4 regions of the Arthrobacter sp. 2762 genome follow, and region 1 is predicted to be linked to each of the others. Evidence: predicted binding sites of a transcription regulator. Region 1 holds the regulator's gene; each other region holds the start of a gene.
The links. The regulator HrcA, encoded in region 1, represses chaperone genes, less so after heat shock. The targets are predictions, from matches to a motif close to TTNGCACTCGNNNNNNNCGAGTGCNAA.
Positions count from the first base shown of each region.

Region 1 (4,208 bases):
CCGTCGTGGCGAAGTTCCCGGAATCGACGACGACGATCACGCCGCCAAATATGAGCTGGCTGACAAACTGATTTCGGAGGCCGGTCTGACGTGGTACGAGGTCAGCAATTGGTCGAAAACGCCTGAACAGGCGTGCCGCCACAACCTTGCCTATTGGCGGGGAGACGACTGGTGGGGGATCGGTCCGGGCGCTCACTCGCACGTGGGCGGGGTCCGCTGGTGGAACGTTAAGCACCCCACGGCCTATGCCAACAGGCTGGCTGCAGGAGACTCTCCGGCTGCTGGTAGGGAAACCCTTGACGCCGAAACCCGGGAAGTCGAGCGCATCATGCTTGAGGCGCGGCTCGGTACCGGTCTGTCCGTTGACGCGCTGGACAAAGTTGGCCGCCATGCGATGGCAGGACTGATCGCTGAAGAACTCGTGGATCCGGGCGCGGCCTTCAAGGGTCGCCTGGTTCTTACGCTCAAAGGCCGGCTCCTGGCCGACGCCGTTGTGCGCCGGATTCTGCCGGACTAACCGTCGGCAGAATCCGCTGGAAGCCGGGGACTACTTAATCCAGCGCAGGTTGAGCTTGTAGCGGTGTGGCTGTCCGTGATTGACACGAATACCCGCCGAGACTGAAAAGCACGTGAGTGCTACCCAGATGCCCGTGGCGATGACTGCGAAGATATTGCCCACCACGGGAAGCAGAACCAGGATATTTGCCAGGACTGCCGCGATGGTCGGAGGAAGCGTGAAGTTCAGGGCTTCCTTGGATTCCTGTGCCGTAAAGGGTCCTCGATCACGGAAGATCAGATAGATCAACAGGGACGGCAGGCATCCCAGAATTCCCCCGAAGTGCGCCAGGGTGGCCCACTGCCGGTCTTCGCTTGCCGTCAGTGGGAGTGCGTTCGCGGGCGCGCCATGGTACTGGGGCTGGCCTGCGGCGCTGCCCGGTTCTTCAGGAGCGTTCTCTGCCACGGTGTCTTCCCTTTGCTGTAAAGATGCTGCGGTGTTGCTGTCCCAGAATACTGGGTCCCGGGTCATCCCGGGACCAACGCCCCGTCACGTCTCTGGGAAAAGCGAACTGAGGAAACGTAAATGAGGACAAGGCAGTCAGGGAGTGGTGAGGAAATCGATGACTTCCTCCACCCGTCCCAGGAGCGAGGCTTCCAAGTCCGCGTAGCTGCGTACCGCGCTGAGCAGGCGCTGCCAGCCGAGTCCAATGTCTTCGGCGGTTTCGTGGGGCCAACCGAAAGCGGTCAGAATGCCGGTCTTCCAGTCAGTGCCTCGTGCAACTTCCGGCCACCGCTCAATACCCAGTACTTTTGGCCGAATGGCTTGCCAGACGTCTACATACGGATGGCCGACGATCAGCACATTTCCGGCGGCTCCGGGCACCGTCATGGCTTCTGCGGCGATGCGTGATTCCTTTGAGCCCGCTACGAGGTGGTCTACCAGGATCCCGAGCCTGCGCCCTGGCCCGGGGGAGAATGCGGCGATAGCTGACTTGAGGTCGTCCACGCCGTGCAGTGGCTCGACGACGATGCCCTCAATGCGGAGATCATCGCCCCAGACTTTCTCCACCAGTTCGGCGTCGTGCTTGCCTTCCACCCAAATACGGCTCGCCTTGGCCACCTGGGCACGCTGGCCCAGGACCCTTACTGACCCGGATGCCGTTCGACCCGACTGTACAGACGATGCAGGGGCCTTTGCGGCCGGAGGCATGAGACGGATGGCTTGTCCTTCAAGCAGGAAACCGAACCCGAGTTGGAAGGACTTGGTCTTACCACGCCTGTCCTCAAGGGAGACGATGTGCATTCCCCCCGATTTCTCCACCCGGGTGACTTCGCCCACCCAGCCGGACTGGACGTCTTCAAGGACCATCCCGCGCTGGACGGCTACCTCGGGGAGTTGGCGTTTGGCAGGAGCGGACAGGTCCTGCGGGCCCCACGTATCGAAAGCCAAGGACTTCATACCCCTTTGTGCTGGTTGTGCTGGGAATAACTCCCGCGGGCGGTTTCAATGCTAGCAACGTGCTGGCTCATACTAGACTTGTTAGCACTTGGGCATGTTGAGTGCTAAGTGAGTGCTATTTATCCGTCCGAGAAAGGCCGGGACAGTCGTCAGGAGGTGTTGCAATGAGTGAGCCACGCAAGCTTGAAGTACTGCGCGCAATCGTTGAGGATTATGTGCATTCACGCGAGCCTGTTGGATCCAAGGCACTTGTGGAGCGGCATCATCTCGGCGTTTCCAGCGCCACCATCCGGAACGATATGGCTGTACTGGAAGAAGAAGGCCTCATCGCAGCGCCGCATACCAGCGCAGGCCGCATCCCCACGGACAAGGGCTATCGCCTGTTTGTGGACCGCATCTCGCAGGTCAAGCCGTTGTCAGCCGCGGAGCGTCGGGCCATCCACTCGCTCCTTGAAGGGCCGGACGACCTCGATGACATCCTTGAGCGCACAGTCAGGCTCCTGTCGCAACTGACCAACCAGGTCGCCGTCGTTCAGTACCCGCACTCCAACCGGGCCCTGGTCCGGCACGTCGAATTTGTCCTCCTGGCGCCAAAGCAGGTGCTCGTGGTGCTCATCGCAGATACCGGAAGCGTTGGCCAGAAGGTCATCGAGGCCGGTTCCGATGTAAGCAACGAGGCCTTGATGGCCCTGCGTTCCCGGTTCCTTGGCAGCATTGCGGGCACCCAATTGGCACTGCTGCCGCAGGTGTTGCCTTCCGTGGTTGCGTTGTGTCCGCCGGACCTTCGTGGGCTCGCGCAGCACCTTGCCCATGGTCTCCAGGCCCTGAGCGACACCAGCCGTGAAGAGCGTATCGTCATGGCCGGAACAGCCAACCTTGCGCGCTCAAACGTGGATTTCCCGTTGAGTATCGGGCCAGTGCTGGAAGCCCTTGAGGAACAAGTTGTCATGCTCCGGTTGTTGTCCGACATGGGTGATGATCCCCGCGGCGTGACAGTGAGCATCGGGCGCGAGAATCCCTATGACGGCCTGGCGGAAGCATCGGTCGTGGCAACGGGGTACGGCTCCGGTGCCAAGGTGGGAATCCTCGGACCAACCCGGATGGACTATCCCACCACCATGGCTGCCGTGCGCGCCGTGGCCCGCTACCTTTCCCGCATTCTCGGCGGCTGACGCCAGGCCCGAGATAAGAATCGCAGTAACAACAAGGAAGAGATACCGACTTTGAGCAGCCACTATGACGTTTTGGGAGTCTCGCCGGAAGCCACCGGGGAAGAGATCAAAAAGGCGTACCGCAAGTTGGCGCGCAAGCTTCACCCGGACGTCAACCCGGGGGAGGATGTCGCGGAGCAGTTCAAGGCCGTGACGCATGCTTACGAAGTTCTGTCCGACCCCCAAAAGCGTCGCGTCTACGATGCCACCGGTAACGAGAACGGCACTGACAACGGTTTCGGTGGTGGCTACTCCGGCCAGGGCTTCGCGTTCCAGGACATCTTCGATACCTTCTTCGGCGGTGGCGGCGGGCACGCTGGTCCGGCCTCCCGTGTTCGCAGGGGCCAGGACGCACTGATCAGCGTCCGCATCGACCTCAAGGATGCCGTGTTTGGTGTCAACAAGAAGCTTGAAGTTGACACGGCCGTCGTCTGCCCGACGTGCGATGGCAGCTGCTGCCGGCCGGGCACGCACCCGGAGCGGTGTGACATTTGTGGCGGCAGTGGCCAAGTCCAGCGGGCCGTTCGATCCATCTTGGGCCAGGTCATGACCACCGCACCATGTGGTTCCTGCGAGGGCTTCGGTACGGTCATCAAGGATCCCTGCAACGAGTGCAACGGGCAGGGCCGCATCCGCAGCCGCCGGTCCCTCACCATCAAGGTACCTGCCGGCGTTGCCACAGGTACGCGGATCCAGCTCTCCGGACAGGGCGAAGCGGGACCAGCAGGCGGACCTGCCGGTGACCTCTATGTAGAAATCCGCGTCAACAGTGACTCCACCTACATCCGCGAAGGCGACGATCTGCACGCCACGTTGAGCGTTCCCATGACGGCAGCAGCCTTGGGTACGGAACTGAGCCTGGAAACTTTCGACGGGGCCCAGGAGATCGACGTCAAGGCTGGCACCCAGTCCGGCGAGGTCATCACGCTTCGCGGTTTGGGGGTCACCCACCTCAGGGGCTACGGCCGCGGCGATCTCAAGGTGCACCTGCACGTTGAGACACCGGTCAAGCTGGATCCGGCACAGGAAGAGCTCCTGCA
Region 1 covers NZ_JBEPSI010000003.1:194,127-198,334, forward strand. Annotated here, with positions in the region: gene hemW (radical SAM family heme chaperone HemW) at 1-517, shown strand, start outside; gene ABIE18_RS07505 (DUF4870 domain-containing protein) at 548-961, opposite strand; gene ABIE18_RS07510 (DUF3097 domain-containing protein) at 1,097-1,957, opposite strand; gene hrcA (heat-inducible transcriptional repressor HrcA) at 2,122-3,129, shown strand; gene dnaJ (molecular chaperone DnaJ) at 3,181-4,208, shown strand, end outside.

Region 2 (4,208 bases), on a different contig from region 1:
GTCCACACCATTGGACGGGAAGGCGCCGAGATTCCCACGCCAGTGGCAATCGAGTCCGATGGCACGGAACGTTACCGGCGCATGAGTGTCCGTGAACGCAGCCGTTTGAGGCCCCAGCTGCTGGAACGCATGGGCTGGCGTTACATGTCCCTGTGGACCATCGAAGTGTTCACGGACCCTTCGTCCTGCGCAGATCGAATCGGGTCCTATTTGGGACTTGAGAACCATGTTCCCCAGACCGCCGCACCAGCGGAGCATGGCTTCCTGGACATGGATGTTGAACAATTGAATCTGGACAATGCAGGTTCCTCGTATGCCAGCTCCCCGTATGGGATTTCCTCGTACAGCAGCTCCTCGTACAGCAGTTCCTCCGCAACCCGGGCTTCGCATCGGCAAAGCCCGGGAAGTGCCCAGGCATCGCTGGAATCCCAGCAGCCCGGACAGACAGATGTGAACAGGCGGAGGGAGGCGGATGGCGAACCAAGCAACGCAGAAGCCAGCAATCCAACCCCCAGTGATCCAGAGGATGGGACTGAAGTACCAGTGAATGAACAGGGAACCGGCAACGAAAGCGGCTCTGACGAACAGACCGCAGCTGTGGGCGCCGAAAACGCTGAAGAGAAGGCAGAGTCAAAGACGCCAGCGGCGAAGCAAGCCTCCGGTGGAATCCTGCCAACCAAGGCCGCTGAGGACGACCCCCGGCGTTGGGGCGACGAAGGCAACTATGACCATGAGCAGTGGTTGAAGGAGCAGAAGCCCCCGCATTGGGGCTGATTGGGTCATGGAATCCAGTCCCTGCATTAGGGATTGACCAAAACAAAGAAAAGCTTGCCTTGCGTTGATGCGCCGGCAAGCTTTTCTGCTTGTGGAGGATCTGCAGCCACTACCATCAAGCCGTCGGTGTCGCTGGTTCCGAGCCATTGGCCGGGTTTACCCCCTTGGGCGGACGTCCATAGGACAGGGACGGAGGCGGCCAGGACTTCGGTTTGCCGGGACTCGTCGTATGATCCGGCGGCGGTAAGTACTACATTCACCAGCTGTCCCGGGGACAGAAGCTGGATGGATGAAGGGTCAGCCATGCGAAGGGGGACCGCAGCTGAGCCTACAGGTGCACCGGTGAGGAGTCCCGGCCCCAGAAGATTGGATTCGGTGGGAATCTGCCCTTTAGTCAAGGGCGAGGCAAGCTGGCGGCCCACCAGTGAAACGTGATCCTCCAGGGCTCCGGAAATCGCGAGGTCGGGCGGCACGCCAACAGTGGTGAAGTCGGACCCGGTGAGGCTGGTGCCTGCTGCAAGATCATGTGCAGCGACGAGAATGCTGACGCGTTGCTCAGAGGCAGGGGTTAGCTGTTGGACAGTAATGCCCGTGGCCAGGCAGAGCAGCAGTGCAACTGTCAGCCGACGATTCCGGGAGACCCAGAAGTTCAGGCTCTGCCTGGGGCCCAGCCTCACTTGGCGATGAGGCCCCTGCTTCCGGGGGAGGAAATGGCCAGCCATGGTGGTGGGCTTGTTCCGGGAGCGACCACGGCCCCTGGCAAGCGGAGTGGGGTGTTCGCGGCCGGGGAGTGGCGAAGTGGTTGACTTTAGTGGCATGACGCCACGTTAGCCACCGGGCTCGGCCGCCCAACAGCGGCTGAGTGCCCTATGTGGAAAAGTGCTGGCTAGCTTGCTGCGGCTGCGGCGGCTGGTGCAGGCGTGGCAGCCGGGGCAGGAGTCGCCGGGGAGGAGGGCGCAGCGGAGACGGTGCTGCCCTTGGCATCGCGCGAATCCGTGCGGTAGAAGCCCGAGCCCTTGAAGACAACGCCGACGCTGTTGAACTTCTTGCGGAGCGCGCCCTGGCATTCAGGGCACTCCGTCAGGGAGCTGTCAGAGAAGGACTGGACGATGTCAAAGGCATGGTCACAGTCTTTGCAGGCATATGCGTATGTGGGCACTGAGTTCCTCCTTCAGGACAAAGTTCAGGTCCTGTGGAGCCGTGGCGGAGAATGTCCGCATTAGCAGTCGCAGGGCCTGAGTGCCAATTCTATCATCCGCATCCGGCTCATCCGCTATCTGCCAACTCCACGTAAGTGCGGGACTTCACGTAGCGTCAACGAGGTCACTCTCCACCGCCAAGCGTGATGATTCCCGAGGGCGTCAACGCATCCGGCACCGGACGGTCAAAAGGCTCGGCAGGGATAGCTCCGGAAGGCAACACGTCGTCGTCGTACACCACCGCGATGGTGGGTGGCCGCCCACCGGAACTGTCCAGGCGTTGGAGGAGGCGGTCGTAGTAGCCGCCGCCCTGTCCGATGCGGTTGCCATCCCGGTCCACGGCGGTGGCCGGCATGAAGATGCCCGCAACAGCGCTCACCACAGCACTGTCCAAACGCTCGCCTTCGGGTTCGTCGATGGGTGCGTAGTCGGACCGGACGAAGGCTGTCCCCGGCGTCCAGTACACCCAGCTCAACTGGCGTCCGGCCTCGCAGACGGGAAGCAGGACCTGGTGGCCGGCGTTGTGGAGCCCTGCGATCAGGGGCATGGTTGGGGGTTCGTGGGAGACGCCGACGTAGATCGCGAAGGTCCGGGGCGATCCGGCCGAAATCTTCCGGGCCCAGGCCAAGCCGTGCCGCGCAATTGATTCACCGGCTTGGGCTACTTGCTCCTTGGAGAGGCTGCGCCTGTAAAGGCGTCGGCTGCTGCGGATGTCTTCCTTCGATGCCATTTTTGTCCGATCATGAGATTCGCGCGGGCTACCGTGGTCTACGTAAAGCTGCAAATCCGCTCCAGTTCAGGGGCTGTTTCTGCGTCTTGCCACGGCGAGGGTTTACCTGTTGATGTATTCCTTCCGTTACATTAGTCCGGTGACTCTCGATAACAATGCTGTCCGTAAGGCCGTCATCCCCGCAGCGGGTCTTGGTACCAGGTTCCTCCCCGCCACAAAGGCGATGCCGAAGGAAATGCTGCCCGTGGTTGACAAGCCAGCCATCCAGTACGTCGTCGAAGAAGCGGTGAAGGTTGGCCTGCACGACGTCCTGATGATCACCGGGCGCAGCAAGCGCGCCCTGGAAGATCACTTTGACCGCGTGCCGGCGTTGGAAGCAACGCTGGCAGCGAAGGGCGATACTGCCAAGCTTGAAGCCATCCAGTCCGCCACCAACCTGGGCGACATCCACTACGTCCGCCAGGGCGACCCCAACGGCCTCGGCCACGCGGTCCTGCGTGCAAAGCAGCACGTCGGCTACGAGCCGTTCGCGGTCTTGCTCGGCGATGACCTGATCGATCCCCGTGAGGACCTGCTCAGCGAAATGATCGCTGTCCAGCAAAAAACCGGTGGTTCCGTTGTTGCCCTCATTGAAGTTGAGCCTTCGAAGATCAGCGCCTACGGTTGCGCCGACGTCGAGGAAAACGGTGAAGACGGCTACGTCCGCATCAAGCAGCTGGTGGAAAAGCCGTCGCCCGAAGAAGCTCCATCCAACCTCGCGGTGATCGGTCGCTACGTTCTGCACCCGGCAGTGTTCGACGTCCTGGAGAAGACTGCTCCCGGACGCGGCGGAGAAATCCAGCTGACGGATGCTCTTGAGGTTCTGGCTGCCGGGGAAGGTGAGGGCTACGGCGTTTATGGCGTTGTCTTCCGTGGACGCCGCTATGACACCGGTGACAAGTTGAGCTACTTGAAGGCCTGCATCGAGTTGGCATGCGAACGCGATGACCTGGGCCCCGAGCTCCGCGAGTGGCTGCCAACGTTCACTGCCGGCCTTCCCAAATAACACCGGTGTACGGCTCTGCGATCTGGCCGGTAACGCTGGAAAGCGGAGCCTTGGTGCTCCGGCCAATCCGTTACCGCGACAAGCGGGAGTGGTCTGAAGTCCGTTCGCGGAACAGTGAATGGCTTGCACCTTGGGAGGCGTCCAATCCTGCGCCGGGTGGGCGCCTGCCCAGTTACCGCCAAATGGTGGCATCCCTGAACGCACAAGCCCGGCAGTCCACGGCCTTGCCTTTCCTCATCACGGAGCGGACCGAGGGGTTCCGTGAGCCGCAAATTGTGGGGCAGCTGACGGTCTCATCCATCGTGTGGGGTTCGGCGATGATGGCTACCCTTGGCTACTGGGTTGATAAGGAACGCGCCGGGCACGGTATTGCTCCCACGGCCGTTGCCATGGCTACGGACCACTGCTTCCGGACCCTGGGCCTGCACAGGATGGAAATCAATATCCGGCCGGAGAACGC
Region 2 covers NZ_JBEPSI010000007.1:224,548-228,755, forward strand. Annotated here, with positions in the region: gene ABIE18_RS14915 (AAA family ATPase) at 1-774, shown strand, start outside; gene cpaB (Flp pilus assembly protein CpaB) at 801-1,592, opposite strand; gene ABIE18_RS14925 (FmdB family zinc ribbon protein) at 1,661-1,933, opposite strand; gene ABIE18_RS14930 (5-formyltetrahydrofolate cyclo-ligase) at 2,098-2,703, opposite strand; gene galU (UTP--glucose-1-phosphate uridylyltransferase GalU) at 2,816-3,748, shown strand; gene ABIE18_RS14940 (GNAT family N-acetyltransferase) at 3,754-4,208, shown strand, end outside.
Region 2: ABIE18_RS14925 (FmdB family zinc ribbon protein) is a predicted target of HrcA. The motif match lies at 1,994-2,020, and genes of this name have one in related genera.

Region 3 (4,208 bases), on a different contig from region 1:
CCCGAGTCAGGTACTTCACTCCGTCATCGTCATGGCCCAGCAGCATTGCCACGGATGCCACCAGTTCCATGTCCCGGGCAGGCAAGCCACCTTCGGAATCGGCCCGGGCAAGGCAGTCCAGTGCATCGCTCCAGCGGTGCTCGGAGAACGCCGAGCGTCCCAGGTCCAAGGCTGTGACCGGCATAGTCCACACTCATTCTGCGACCGGGAGCAACCCGGTTGGCGCACCCAAGCCGCCGTATTAGCGTCAGGGTACCGCCGCCGTCGTAAGCCCACAATAGCTCCACGCATCCCCGACGAGTCGTGTGGGTTCCTGATCTTCTTTGGTTTGCAGAGGCCCTCTTTTCACCCTTTTTCGGTTGTGCGGCGCGTGTTCCGGATTCAAAGAAGGTCAGGACGCCACAAGCCGACGCCGGGAAGCGCAAGAGAGCATAAAAAAGCCCTGGCCACGAGTGACCAGGGCTTTTTTGAACAGGCTGTTAGTGCTTGTGGCCTGCGTGTGCGTCTTCTTCCTCAGCCGGCTTTTCGGCAACCAGGGTCTCGGTGGTGAGAACCAGGGCAGCGATGGAAGCGGCGTTGCGGAGTGCGGAGCGGGTGACCTTGACGGGGTCGATCACGCCAGCGGCGATCAGGTCCTCGTACTCGCCGGACTTGGCGTTGAAGCCGTGGTTGGCTTCGAGTTCGGAAACCTTGGAAACGACGACGAAGCCGTCGAAGCCAGCGTTCTGCGCGATCCAGCGCAGCGGCTGGATCAAGGCACGGCGGACGATGCCAACAGCTGCTGCTGCGTCACCTTCCAGGGCCTTGACGGCCGGGGACTCATCCAGTGCCTTGAGGGCGTGGATGAGGGCGGAACCACCACCGGAAACGATGCCTTCTTCAAGGGCTGCACGCGTGGAGGAAACGGCGTCCTCGATGCGGTGCTTCTTTTCCTTCAGTTCAACCTCGGTGGCTGCGCCAACCTTGATAACGCCGATGCCGCCTGCCAGCTTGGCAAGGCGCTCCTGCAGCTTCTCGCGGTCCCAGTCGGAGTCCGTGCGGGTGAGCTCGGCGCGCAGCTGGGCCACGCGGTCGGCAACGTCCTGCTCGGTTCCGGCGCCATCAACGATGGTGGTGTTGTCCTTGGTGACCGTGATGCGGCGTGCCGTACCCAGTACCTCGAGGCCAACAGTGTCCAGCGAGAGGCCAAGGTCCGGGGAAACAACCTGGGCGCCCGTGAGCGTAGCGATGTCCTGCAGCATGGCCTTGCGGCGGTCGCCGAAGCCCGGAGCCTTGACGGCCACAACGTTCAGCGTGCCGCGGATGCGGTTGACGATCAGCGTGGACAGGGCTTCGCCTTCGATGTCCTCGGCGATGATGAACAGCGGCTTGGAGGCCTGCAGCGCCTTCTCCAGCAACGGCAGGAATTCCTGCAGGGAGGAGATCTTGCCCTGGTTGATCAGGATCAAGGCGTCTTCGAGGACAGCTTCCTGGCGTTCTGCGTCAGTGACGAAGTACGGGGAAAGGTAGCCCTTGTCGAACTGCATGCCTTCGGTGAGGACGAGTTCGGTCTGGGTGGTGGAGGATTCTTCGATGGTGATGACGCCATCTTTGCCCACCTTGCCGAACGCCTCGGCCAGCAGTTCACCAATTTCGTCGCTCTGTGCGGAAATAGCGGCAACGTTGGCGACCTGGGTGCCCTGCACTTCGCTTGCGTTCTCCAGGAGGCGGGCTGCGATGGCTTCGATGGAAACCTCGATGCCACGCTTGATCTCGCCAGGAGCGGCACCAGCAGCAACGTTGCGCAGGCCTTCCTTGACCAGTGCCTGTGCCAGCACCGTGGCGGTGGTGGTGCCGTCGCCAGCGACGTCGTTGGTCTTGGTGGCTACTTCCTTGGCCAGCTGCGCACCAAGGTTCTCGTAGGGGTCGTCAAGCTCAACTTCGCGGGCGATCGTCACGCCATCGTTGGTGATCGTGGGAGCGCCCCACTTCTTGTCCAGCACGACGTTGCGGCCGCGCGGGCCAAGCGTCACCTTGACAGTGTTGGCGAGCTTGTCGATACCGGCCTCAAGAGACCGGCGGGCAGCATCGTTAAAAGCAAGCTGCTTTGCCATGGTTGTGTCCTTTCAAGACAGAAAACCCGCACCGCAGAAGGTCGGAATGATTCCAACGCGGCTGCGGTGCGGGGCTCCAGGAAGTTACTTTACGACGATCGCAAGGACGTCGCGGGCGGACAGAACGAGGTACTCGTTGCCGCCGGTCTTGACTTCGGTTCCACCGTACTTGGAGTAGATAACGACGTCGCCAACAGCTACGTCAACCGGCACGCGGTTGCCGTTGTCATCGAAGCGGCCGGGGCCGATTGCAACAACTTCGCCTTCCTGCGGCTTCTCCTGTGCGGAGTCCGGAATTACCAGGCCGGAAGCCGTGGTCTGCTCTGCTTCGAGCGGGCGAACAACAATACGATCCTCAAGAGGCTTAATCGAGACCGACACTCGGACTCTCCTTTTCATGAGCTGATTCATGGACTAAGAACTAGGGTGCCGTGGCGTGCAACCGTCGTCGCGGTGCCGGTGGACGCCTGGCGTGATTAGCACCCTCCGGGGGAGAGTGCTAACACGACTCTATGTAAGCGTTAGCACTCGGTCAAGGTGAGTGCCAGAATTTCGTCCTGAGTGAACTCCCGTTACCGGCCGGTGAGGTCATCCAGATCGTAGTCTTCGCCGTCGTCGTCCTCATCTGTGGGCGCGGATCCGCGGTTCAAATACAGCACGATGGCGGCCGCCAGGGCCACGACGCCGGATATCACCAACGCGATAATCCCGCCAATGCGGGCCCCGCTGTAGAGGTCGCGGATATCGCGGGCTTCATCAGTAGCGTCATTCACGCTCTTGCCTGTCACGGAGTATGCCGTTGCATTGAATGAGTCCAACGCGAAGATGACGATCAGCAGGCCAATGCAGATTACAGCGATCACGGCCCCCGCGATCAAGGCAGGGCGGGCAAAAGCGACGAGGGATCTGCCGGCTGAATGCTCTGAAGCTCCTGGGCCAGCGGAGTGGTTCCCGCCAGGGTTGTTCGTGTCGGAGGGCTGCGGAGCTGCGTTGTCTTCCATGAAAACAACCCTATCGGGCTGATTCCCAACTCACGGCGTCAAGGCGCGCGCCGTTAGGCTTGATCCCATGTCTCACGCACCGCAGGAACAGATCGCACCCTTGCTGACCACTGAAGGATGGGAACTCCTTGCCTCGCTGGGGCCGTACCGAGAAGCCGAAGCGTTCAGCGTTAACGCCGACCTCCGGAAAGCAGGCCACTCCCCCGAACTCGTGGCCGCCGTACTCACACAGTCCCGCCTCCGGACCCGCGCCGAGGCCAAGTTCGGCGAGTTCGCCCGCCAGATGCTGTTCACCCAGGCCGGACTCGAGCAGGCAACCCGCCTCAACGTCGCAGCCCGGCACGCCGAGCGTTTTGCCAAGGCCGGCATTTCCCACGTAGCGGACCTCGGCTGCGGCCTCGGAGCGGACTCCATGGCCTTGGCCTCGATGGACATTGGCGTGACCGCCGTGGAAATGGACGAAACGACTGCCGCCTGCGCAACCATCAACCTCATGCCCTTCCCGCACGCCACAGTGGTGCATTCCGATGCGACTTCAGTGGACCTGGACGGAATCGACGGCGTGTGGCTGGATCCCGCACGACGCACAACCTCGACGTCCGGGACCAAGAGGATCTGGGATCCGGAAGCGTTCTCTCCCCCGTTGTCGTTCGTTGAAAGGCTGGCTGCAGCCGGCCGGGCAGTGGGAGTCAAAATGGGGCCCGGGATGCCCCACGACTCTGTTCCGGCGAACTGCGAAGCGCAGTGGGTCTCCGTAGGCGGCGACGTCACTGAGGTCACCCTGTGGTTCAACGCGGTGGCCCGTCCAGGGGTCCGGCGCGCGGCCCTTGTCATCGGTTCCCAGGGCGCTGCTGAGCTCACCAGCGGCGAGGACTTCGACGGCGGCCCGGTAGCCGCCGTCGGGCCGGTTGAAGGGTTCCTCTACGAACCGGACGGTGCGGTCATCCGCGCAGGCCTGGTGGCCGACGTCGCAGAACGTTTTGGCGGGCACTTGGTGGACGAACATATTGCCTACATCTGCGCCCCGGAACTCCATGACTCGCCCTTTGCCCGCGCATACAAGGTGCTTGAAGTAATGCCTTACAACGTGAAGGCGCTCAAAGCCTGGGTCAAA
Region 3 covers NZ_JBEPSI010000007.1:198,670-202,877, reverse strand. Annotated here, with positions in the region: gene ABIE18_RS14850 (LuxR C-terminal-related transcriptional regulator) at 1-184, opposite strand, end outside; gene groL (chaperonin GroEL) at 480-2,093, opposite strand; gene groES (co-chaperone GroES) at 2,178-2,474, opposite strand; gene ABIE18_RS14835 (hypothetical protein) at 2,666-3,094, opposite strand; gene ABIE18_RS14830 (THUMP-like domain-containing protein) at 3,162-4,208, shown strand, end outside.
Region 3: groES (co-chaperone GroES) is a predicted target of HrcA. The motif match lies at 2,615-2,641, and genes of this name have one in related genera.

Region 4 (4,208 bases), on a different contig from region 1:
GTCGCCATGGATGCGTGGCGGGAGCCCGAGGTCGTCGTGGAGTTCACGATAGATATTTGCCAGGCTCCGGGGGATCGGCCGCGTATGCCGCGAAACGGCAAAGGAAAGCCCGACGGCGTGTCCCGGGGTTGGGTATGGATCCTGGCCAAGGATGAGTACTTTGACGTCAGCCAGTGGTCGGCGGAAAGCCCGGAGAAGGTTGGTAGCTGGAGGAAGGACTTGGATCCCTTGGGCAGCCTGACCCGCAACAAAGGCCAAAGCCTCACGGAGTTGACCTTCCACGGGTCGCAACGCGTCCGCCCAATCAGCGGCCATCAGCTCTTCCAAGGGTCGGTCAATAAGCTCGTCGAAGCCTGGATCGGCAACGCCGGCGGGTTCCAGGTCAAACAGTGCATCCTCACCAGTCACCCTGTCATTGTCTCCTCCATGGCATCGGCGGTGCGAATGACAGCGTTGTTATTCGCCCGTAACATGGGGGTAGGACATTTTCCCCCAACCAGCGTCAAGGAGTGTGCCGTGGCAGAACCAGCACCGGAACCAATGGCGCCGCAGTCTACCGGTTTGGCGCTCGAAGACCTGGCGGCCGAGACCCGCAAAGACTCACCTTTAAGTGACCGTGATCAGCAAATGTTGGCCTTGGAACGGCAATGGTGGAAGTACGCCGGCGCCAAGGAACAGGCGATCCGTGAGCTCTTCAATCTCTCCGCCACGCACTATTACCAGATCCTGAACGCACTTATCGATACGGAAGATGCGTTGGCCCACGATCCCATGCTTGTGAAGAGATTGCGTAGACTACGTACGTCGCGCCAACGTGCGCGGACAGCGCGCCGTTTGGGGTCCGACGCGTAAATCGCCCGGCTGATAGTCAGCAGCAACCAGCAAGGACAAGGCTTCACCATGACCAAATTTGCCAAGGATGAATTCGACCGGGTCCCACAGAACAGCTCCCGGCAGGGGGTGCACCGTGACGCCCAAGAGACAGTCCGCCCCAATCTGTGGCCGGTCTTGACCGTAGGAGCCGTCGCACTGGTGCTGGGACTCGTCGCTTTCCTGATACTTCCGCGGCTTGGCCTGGTGGCCCCCGGCGCGTCCACAAGCGTTTCGACGCCGGCGCCCCAGCAGAGCGAAACCTCCCCTTCTGCTGCACCTGCCGAATCAAGCAACGCCCCCATCGCTTCCGGTGAGCCGAGCCCGGGGACCACACCTTCGGGCGAACCCTCCGCAACTCCTTCTTCAGCGCCCGTGGACAAGACCGTTGCTGTAGCCGTCTACAACGGCACGGGTACGGCTGGCCTCGCCAGCCGTGTCGCAGGACTGGTCCAAGGCGATGGCTGGACCCTGGGAACTGTGGGGAACTGGGGTGGCCTGCCGCAGCAGTCGTCCGTCGTCTTCTACAACGTTCCCGGGCAGAAGACGAACGCAGAAGCGCTGGGCAAGCTCCTCGGTATCAGCGCGGTCGTTGAATCTCCTGAAATACAGCAGCCACTGGTTGTTGTTGTGGGACCTGGCTACCAGTAATTTCGCTGATTTTCGGCAGTTTTTCAGTAGGTTTCAGCCCCGAAAGCCGCAACTCGGTTAAGCCTCAATAACAAAAGTCATGGTGGGCCCCTCGGCAGCAGCGCGCGGATAGTGACTGTGGTTACAGTGGATTGATTCCGGTCCGGAGATCCCGGCAACCGGTCTTGGCTACTGTGAAAGTGTGGGCATCATGGCTTTGGGAACCGTCAAATGGTTCAATGCCGAAAAAGGATACGGCTTCATCACTGTGGATGACTCCGGCGACGACGTCTTCGTGCACTGGTCCGCTATTCAGATGGAAGGCTTCCGTGCCCTCGAGGAAGGCCAGCGGGTGGAGTTCGAATTAGGCGAAGGCCAGAAGGGTCCGCAGGCGGAAAGCGTCCGCGTTGCATAGTCCTTATCCCGGTCGCGTCAGCTAACGGCTGAAACCCCTTTGTTTATAGCGCAAAGTGGCGCTTCTGCTTGCACTCTCCCCGGTCGAGTGCTAATTATTGATTTAGCACTCCTACGCTTCGACTGCTAACTGCGGCCCGGTTTACGCCGGGGGCGGATGGCTCTCGGAACGCCAGGAGGATCAAGAAACACCTTGGTGGGGTGAGGTCCGGAGCGCGGGGCATACAGAGGCCGCAAGCAAAGGACCGTCCGTCGCGGGCACCCCATCTGACAGGTTCCTTCTTAACGACTGTCCCGAAAGGACTACCGCCGTTATGGCCAAGATCATTGCATTTGATGAAGAGGCACGCCGCGGCCTCGAGCGAGGCCTGAACATCCTCGCCGACGCCGTCAAGGTCACCCTCGGCCCGCGTGGACGCAACGTCGTCCTCGAAAAGAAGTGGGGCGCCCCCACGATCACCAACGATGGTGTTTCCATCGCCAAGGAGATCGAGCTGGACGATCCTTACGAGAAGATCGGTGCTGAGCTGGTCAAGGAAGTTGCCAAGAAGACGGATGACGTCGCTGGCGACGGTACCACCACCGCTACGGTTCTCGCCCAGGCACTGGTGAAGGAAGGCCTGCGCAACGTTGCCGCCGGCGCCGACCCCCTGTCCCTCAAGCGCGGTATCGAGAAGGCTGTTGAGGCAGTCATCAAAGAACTGCTCGCCTCTGCCAAGGAAATCGAAACCAAGGAAGAGATCGCAGCCACGGCTTCCATCTCCGCCGGTGACCCGGAAATCGGCAGCCTGATCGCCGAAGCCCTGGACAAGGTGGGCAAGGAAGGCGTCATCACGGTCGAGGAGTCCAACACCTTCGGCCTGGAGCTCGAACTCACCGAAGGCATGCGCTTCGACAAGGGTTACATCTCCGCTTACTTCGTCACCGACGCTGAGCGCCAGGAAACGGTCCTCGAAGACCCGTACATCCTGATCGTGAACTCCAAGATCTCCAACGTGAAGGAACTCGTCACGGTCCTGGAGAAGGTCATGCAGTCCAACAAGCCGCTGCTGATCATCGCTGAAGACATCGAGGGCGAGGCCCTGGCCACCCTGATCGTCAACAAGATCCGTGGCACCTTCAAGTCCGTAGCCGTCAAGGCTCCGGGCTTCGGTGACCGCCGCAAGGCACAGCTCGCCGACATCGCCATCCTCACCGGTGGCCAGGTCATCTCGGAAGAAGTTGGCCTCAAGCTGGAGAACGCTGGCCTGGAACTCCTCGGTACCGCCCGCAAGGTTGTTGTTACCAAGGACGAGACCACCATCGTTGAAGGTGCCGGCGACGCCGAGCAGATCGCGGGCCGTGTTGCCCAGATCCGCGCCGAGATCGAGAACTCCGATTCCGACTACGACCGCGAGAAGCTGCAGGAACGCCTGGCCAAGCTGGCCGGCGGCGTTGCAGTCATCAAGGCCGGTGCCGCAACCGAAGTTGAGCTCAAGGAACGCAAGCACCGCATTGAGGACGCAGTCCGCAACGCCAAGGCTGCTGTTGAAGAAGGCATCGTCGCCGGTGGTGGCGTTGCCCTCATCCAGGCAGGCGCCAAGGCATTCGCCAACCTCACCCTCCAGGGTGACGAAGCAACCGGTGCCAACATCGTCAAGGTTGCCATCGACGCTCCGCTGAAGCAGATCGCCTTCAACGCTGGCCTCGAGCCGGGCGTAGTTGCCGACAAGGTTCGCGGCCTGCCTTCCGGCCACGGCCTGAACGCTGCCACGGGTGTCTACGAAGACCTGCTGGCTGCCGGCGTCAACGACCCCGTAAAGGTTACCCGCTCGGCTCTCCAGAACGCTGCTTCCATCGCTGGTCTCTTCTTGACCACCGAGGCTGTAGTTGCCGACAAGCCTGAGAAGAACGCTCCGGCTGCCGGTGGCGACGACATGGGCGGCATGGGCGGCTTCTAAGCCTCCTAAGCTGTAGCATCACGCTTCAGAGCACACGACGGCGGTCCTCACCATTTGTGGGGGCCGCCGTCTTGCTGTGCCGCCCAATGAGTAGCAGGTCAGACCGTTCTGAGTGCTCAGAACGACATGTCCTGCTATCTGGTTGGGTGCTTGCACGCTTTCAGTGTCTGTGTGGTCTGGCAGGATTGAAGGCATGACGATTATTGCTGCCGCCGATGGCTCTGCCCTCGGCAATCCTGGGCCGGCCGGTTGGGCCTGGTATGTTGACGACTCCTGTTGGCGCGCAGGAGGTTGGCCCCACGGCACCAACAACATGGGCGAGCTCATGGCTGTCCTGGACCTGTTCCGCTCCAC
Region 4 covers NZ_JBEPSI010000008.1:200,826-205,033, reverse strand. Annotated here, with positions in the region: gene ABIE18_RS16085 (uracil-DNA glycosylase) at 1-408, opposite strand, end outside; gene ABIE18_RS16080 (DUF3263 domain-containing protein) at 517-852, shown strand; gene ABIE18_RS16075 (LytR C-terminal domain-containing protein) at 901-1,521, shown strand; gene ABIE18_RS16070 (cold-shock protein) at 1,712-1,915, shown strand; gene groL (chaperonin GroEL) at 2,229-3,854, shown strand; gene ABIE18_RS16060 (RNase H family protein) at 4,048-4,208, shown strand, end outside.
Region 4: groL (chaperonin GroEL) is a predicted target of HrcA. The motif match lies at 1,983-2,009, and genes of this name have one in related genera.